2 linked regions of the Heyndrickxia acidicola genome follow. The protein of the gene in region 2 interacts with the protein of the main gene of each other region in a pairwise test. Links are inferred from orthologs where the notes say so. Each region holds a gene or a part of one and is shown on either strand. Other genes may lie near its edges. The genes, in order: A5N88_RS03760 and mobA.

Evidence for each region.
Region 1: the proteins of mobA (region 2) and A5N88_RS03760 interact in binary tests that used the Escherichia coli proteins (3 or more experiments, as listed by UniProt). The link is inferred for Heyndrickxia acidicola from one-to-one orthologs.

The regions. Positions count from the first base shown.
Region 1 is NZ_KV440953.1:807,718-810,856, reverse strand. Bases 98-2,907 are described here. They hold A5N88_RS03760 (molybdopterin molybdotransferase MoeA), read right to left. Parts: upstream 2,244-2,907; coding sequence 951-2,243; downstream 98-950. Other genes in these bases: moaA (GTP 3',8-cyclase MoaA), read right to left, coding at 2,308-2,907; mobB (molybdopterin-guanine dinucleotide biosynthesis protein B), read right to left, coding at 469-984; A5N88_RS03770 (YkuS family protein), read left to right, coding at 170-415; A5N88_RS24060 (YuzL family protein), read left to right, coding at 98-117. Also shown: more of A5N88_RS24060, read left to right, coding at 1-97; more of moaA, read right to left, coding at 2,908-3,139. UniProt on the Escherichia coli protein: Catalyzes the insertion of molybdate into adenylated molybdopterin with the concomitant release of AMP.
Region 2 is NZ_KV440953.1:3,200,452-3,203,527, forward strand. Bases 88-2,834 are described here. They hold mobA (molybdenum cofactor guanylyltransferase), read right to left. Parts: upstream 1,889-2,834; coding sequence 1,286-1,888; downstream 88-1,285. Other genes in these bases: A5N88_RS14935 (ThiF family adenylyltransferase), read right to left, coding at 88-549; moaD (molybdopterin converting factor subunit 1), read right to left, coding at 576-809; A5N88_RS14945 (molybdenum cofactor biosynthesis protein MoaE), read right to left, coding at 802-1,266; A5N88_RS14955 (VOC family protein), read right to left, coding at 1,945-2,328; rsgA (ribosome small subunit-dependent GTPase A), read right to left, coding at 2,777-2,834. Also shown: more of A5N88_RS14935, read right to left, coding at 1-87; more of rsgA, read right to left, coding at 2,835-3,076. UniProt on the Escherichia coli protein: Transfers a GMP moiety from GTP to Mo-molybdopterin (Mo-MPT) cofactor (Moco or molybdenum cofactor) to form Mo-molybdopterin guanine dinucleotide (Mo-MGD) cofactor.

The sequences.
Region 1 (3,139 bases), 2.4 Mb from region 2 along the record:
AAAAAAGATCCATCCAAAACTGGTTTAAGTGCTTCTAAAGTAAAAGGACAAGGTACAACAACAAAAGAAACGGGTACCATTGAAGCGGATGCATCCAGACAAAAACACGGAAGATAAGGGCATATTATTAAGCGATTAAGGCATGATAATGAAGAGGAGGTGTTAAAGAATGGCAAAAATTGGTGTAGAACAATCTTTAACAAATGTCCAGGAAGTACTTCGTGAAAAAGGATACGAAATTAAAGAATTAAAAAATGAAAATGATGCAAAAGGCTGTGATTGCTGTGTCGTGACAGGCGGAGACGAGAATGTCATGGGTATTCAAACAATTACTACCGAAGGCTCAGTCATTGATGCAAGCGGTCTTTCTGCAGAGGAAATCTGCCATCAGGTCGAAAGCAAATTGCAGCACTAATACGCAAAAGGCTAGAGGAAAAATTTCCTCTAGCCTTTTCATTATCATTTGTATTATAAACTTTCCAGCATATCCTCATAAAACCAGTTCAAAATCTTTTCCTCTTCTTTTATGAAGAAAATAGGATATGCCCCTTTAGATATAAGCGGATACCATGAAATAACAGCCTTTATATTGTTCAATGCCGACAGAAGCACCTCATCCTCATGCTCCCGAATCAGTACCACTTTAGGAAGCGCTGCATTTTTATACCCTTCAATTAAAATAATATCAAGATTAAATTGGGCATAAACATCCAGAATTTTATCTATTGTCCAGTTATCTTTTCCCCATGAAAGCATAAGATCTCCATTTCCTTCGACTGCTGTTAGCATAGCTCCTGCCTCCTGATGCCTTTGTGTATCTTTTTTTGAAACTGCGGTATCAGGAGCTCCTCCATGTCCATGGTGTTTGATAGTGCCCATTTGAAAGCCGATCCGGCTGCCCATTTGAAGGATTTTTTGAATTAAGGTAGTTTTTCCGCTATTTTGGTAGCCTACAATCTGGAGGATCTTGGTTTTTCCTTCCACGGTTCCTCACTTCCTGTCTGGTCATCTAAAAAGAGGACATCCACTAAATCCCCTTTTCTGTAACCCCGTGTTCCCCCAGGGAGTACCATTAAACAGTCCGCAAGAGAAAGCGAAGTAACAACACTCGATTTGTCCAACCCAACTGGATGTACGTGTATTGTACCTCCTTCAAAGGTTGTTTTACTGCGGACAAAGCGGTTAAAAGGGTTAGATTTCGGAAAATCACTTTTTAGAAATGCTTGTCCGGCCCTTAAAAACGGCCTTGAGCTATGAAGCCAGTACCGAATTACAGGCCGAACGTACAGCTCAAATCCGACATAACAGGCAGAGGGATTTCCAGAAAGACCAAAAAGCAGCTTTTCATTTGATACAGCAACTGAGGTCACGCTGCCCGGTCTCATCGCTATCTTGTTGAAAAGGATATCTGCCTTTAACCGTCTATAGACCTCAGGAAGATAATCAAAATCACCTACTGATACCCCTCCTGTTGTAATTACAGCATCACATTCGTCCATTGCTTTTTGTACGGCTGTATGTAGAGATTCCAGATCATCTGCACAGTTTTGGTATTTTATTACGCTTCCTCCGGCACGCTTGATCTGCGCTTCAATCATATAACCATTACTGTTCCGTATTTTTCCGGGAAGCAGAGGTTCATCTATTTTCAAAAGCTCGCTCCCTGTCGCGATAATGCCAATAACAGGCTTTTTAGAGACGGGTACACGATGATAGCCAAAGGTGGCAAGAAGGGCTTTAACTCCAGGGTTTATGTACGTACCTTTTTTTAAAAGGACCTCCCCTTTTTGAGCATCTTCCCCCTGAAAAGATACATTTTCATCTTTATCCACTCTTCTTTTAATCCAAATAAAATTGTGATTCTCTAATCTTTCTTCCTTTACCAATTCAAGCATGATAACAGCATCCGTTCCAGCTGGCAAAGCTGCTCCTGTCATAATGCGGACAGCCTGGTTTTCGCCCACAATCTTGCGGCTCACCTGGCCGGCTCCTATTTCATCAATCACGCTCAATTTCAAAGGCTGCTCTCTGGATGCTGTTTGAGTATCCTCAGATCGAATGGCAAAGCCATCATAAGGAGAACGGTTAAATGGAGGTACATCATGATCTGCGTTTAGCGGCTCAGCCAAAAACAAGCCTTCACAGTCATCAATTGAAATCCATTCAACCTCCCCTCTTTTCTTCCACTGCATTACTTTATCAACTGCATCCTTCACCCATATCGGCTGACGGCGTTCTACCATTTTCATAACCCCATCTCTTTTTTACTCGCTTTCCTTTTTGGATTCCAAACATTGCTGATTGAAGTCAGCCTCCAATATAAGACATTTCAATTTTATTGCGTCTTGGAGACCCCTTTACGGCTCTTTCATCTGAATAACGGTCATTTCTGTTTTCCCAAACCTGCTTTAGTGCCTGTTTACATTCATCATAGGTTAGATTTGCACGCAAAAGGGATTTCACATCAAATCCCTGGCTTGCGAATAAGCAGGTATAGAATTTCCCATCGGCAGAAATCCTGGCTCTTGTGCAGCTGGAACAGAAGGATTCTGATACAGACGTTATAAATCCGATTTCTGCATTGCTTCCTTTATAGCGATATCGTTTTGCTACCTCCCCATAATAAGCAGCATCTATAGGCTCCAAATCAAAATGTTCGGTTAACATGCCAAACATTTGTTTCTTGGTCAGCACCCTTTCCCAATTCCATCCATTCGAATTTCCTACATCCATAAATTCTATAAATCGCAGCGGAACCCCAAGCTCTTTAAAATACTCTGCCATGGGCAGGATTTCCTGTTCATTTACACCCTTTTGGACAACCATATTTACCTTTATTTCAAATCCCGTTTCAAGAGCAGTGTCAATTCCCTTTAGCACCGTTTTCGAACTGATTCCTTTTCCATTCAATTTTTTAAAGACTTCATCATTTAAAGCATCCAGACTAATATTTAATCGCCTTAGCCCCGCTTCATATAATAAAGGCGCCTGTTTTGTTAACAGCACTCCATTTGTCGTAAGCCCAATATCCTCTATTCCATCTATCGCGGTTAATCTGCCTATTAAAACAGGTAAATCTCTCCTTAAAAGTGGTTCTCCTCCTGTTAAACGCAGCTTTCTGACACCCAAGTCCGCAAAT
Region 2 (3,076 bases):
GTCACAGGTTTGCCCCTTCATAGGAAGCTTCTTTATTAGGCAGTGCAAGCATGGTGTTTTTCCAGGAAGGATTGTATAGGTTGCCCCAAAGCTTCCGACACATGCCCCAAAAATCCATGGAATGCTGAATTTGTGGGCAATATCATTAATTAAAAAGCGAGTCTCAAAGTTATCCGTCCCATCTAAAATCAGGTCTGTGCCAGGCGCCAGCTTTTCCAGCAGGCTGAAGTCCGCCTCCCCTGTAATGGCTTGGATTTCAACGTCTTTATTTATCGAAGAAAGACGCTGCCTTGCTGCTTCGGCTTTTGGCCATTTCTGCAGGGCATCCTCCTCTGAAAATAGCTGCTGCCTTTGAAGGTTGCTTTCTTCTACATAGTCACGGTCAATAAGTGTAAGTCTGCCGATGCCTGCCCTCGTCAGCATTTCTGCCAGGCTTGTACCTAGAGCACCTACCCCAATCAGGAGCGCATGCTTATTGCGAATCTTTTTTTGCCCCTCTTCTCCAATCGGTGCAAACAATGTTTGCCGGGAATACCTTTCAATGCCCATCTGCACTGCCTCCCTTCCTCTTAATCTTAACCTCCACTGACAGGAGGGATAAGAGCAACGATGTCACCGTTCTTGATCGTCGTGTCTTCCCCTGTAAACTCTTCATTCACTGCCACCATAACGGAGTCCAGGCTAATACGATTATTCATTGTTTCCAGCTCAGCCTTCAATTCTTTAACGGTTTTCCCCTCCGCTTCCATTTCAAGCTCACCTCTGCCGAATTTATCACGCAAATCAGCAAATAAAAGAATTTTAACCATGTATGTTCAGCTCCTCAGGTCTTCCTTTCGGATATTCCTTAGTCCCTTTTTGATTTCCTACCCACTCTTCTCCGTCTTCCCAATGCTCTTTTTTCCAAATAGGAACGATTTCCTTAATCCGTTCGATGGCATAACGGTTTGCTTCATAGGCTTCGGCACGATGGGGAGTAGAGACCGCAATCACAACAGCGATATCCGATCTCTCTAAACGGCCAATTCTATGTGAAATGGCCGTTACGGTTCCTGGCCATTTCCCCTCTATTTCTTTTCCAATCCTTTCAAGCATTTTCAACGCCATGGGCTCATATGCTTCATACTCTAAATAAAGGGTTTTCCTGCCGTGGGTTAATTCTCTCACAGTACCAATAAACGTTGTAACCGCACCAGCTTCTCGTTGAATTACTTTTTGAACTACGGACTCTATACTAATAGGCTGGCGTGTGATTTCAAAACTCAATTCTTTCACCTCTTACTCATTATAGTTGTCTCGCAATTTCTTTTGCTCGGTGATAGTCTTCCACCGTATTCATATTCCAGAAACAAGCTTCCCACTCTTCCTGAACCTCTGGCGGAGCATCATCCTTGTAAACCAATTGAACCTTAATTTTATCAAAGAGGCTTTTCATTGCTTTTTTTCCAGCTTGCAAATTTTCTCTTGCTGCAATTTGTGCTCTGCCGGAATAAGCCCCGAATAAAAAATGCTGTTTGCCCTGATCAACAGGAATAATCGCATCATAATTTCTTTCCTTAAGAAGGTGTACAAGCCAATTAGCCACTTTTGCTGAAACAAAGGGCATGTCACATGCGACAACCAGACATGAATCTGTTTTTGCAGCAGCTAAACCTGTAAGCAAACCCGCTAATGGTCCTTTTCCTTTAAACTCCTGCTCATCGTTAATTACCTTGATTCCAAGATGCTGATAGGTATCCGGACTGTTTGTAACAATGAGCATTTCCTCAGAGATGGGTGAGAGAGTATGTACAATGAGCTCAATGATTTCACAGCCATTCAATTTCATTAATGCTTTATTTTGTCCCATCCTTCTGGATTTCCCGCCTGCTAACACAATTGTCTTCACTTTATGCCTCCCAGCTCGAATATCCGTATACTTGCCTTTGTATGTAGAAATTCCTGTTATGGTGCAACCAGTTCCACCTTTATTCTATCCGGATCCTCGAAAAACACAGCATAATGATTTGGCCCTCCTGCATAAGGATGGCGATCCTCATAAAGAATTTTTACCCCTTTTCTTTTAAGTTCTAACGTCAGATCGTCCACTTGCCGCCTGGAGCTTGCATGAAAGGCCAGATGGTTCAAGCCTGTATGTGATCGATGATAAGCAGAGGGCAAATATTGATACATTGTCTGCACAAATACTAGATAAGTCGACTCTTGCTTCCAGCTGATCCCTGACTCCCATTGCTGGAATGTTTCATATCCAAGACTTTTCATTAACCATCCCCAGAACATTTTGGTTTTCTCTAAATTTGATACATTAATCTCTATATGATGGAGCATAGGAGCACGCCTCCTTATTAAGCCGATTTCTCTATCTACCTTTATTATATGGGTTTAAGCAGAAAAAACCTATTAGAAGACATTCTTACATTCCTTGATTTAAAAAGATTGCTAGAGGATGCCCTGGCATTCTGAGTGTTTCGTCAACAGCAGAGGGATATGCTTATTGATATTTAGTTAATTTTAGATGAATATATAATCTATCCGTGTTTATTTCTGGCGTTTTTCTTTAAAAACCGATTCTGGAAGCTGATTTAAGGACAATGCAAGGTGCGCGGAAAGGGATTTTTTCACTCGTACTGATTTTACGGGCGAGTTTCTTACTTTTTCGGGCGAAAATAAGGATCTTTCGGGCGAAGTAGGACTATACACCTATATTACCCTCTGCTTTTTTCGTTAGAGCTTAAATCGAAAAAGCCCGGCATTCTGCCAGGCTTTCCATTTTCCATCACCGCTTCTTCATCTTCTTCTGATCATTGGAGAGCTTTTTCCACTTTGCTCTTTCAGCCATCGCCGCTTTTTGGTTTTCTTTGCGCTCGAGAAAGGCTAGCTCCTTTTGAAGCTTTAGATAATGAACCAAACGTTCTTCCTCCAGACTGCCATTTTGAATCGCTTCCTGGACAGCACATCCCGGTTCCTTTTGATGAGTACAATCACGGAAACGGCAGTTTTTTGCAAAGCTCTCAATATCAGAAAAGCTATGATTCAAACCATCACTTGCTTCCCACAGCTGCAATTCTCTCATCCC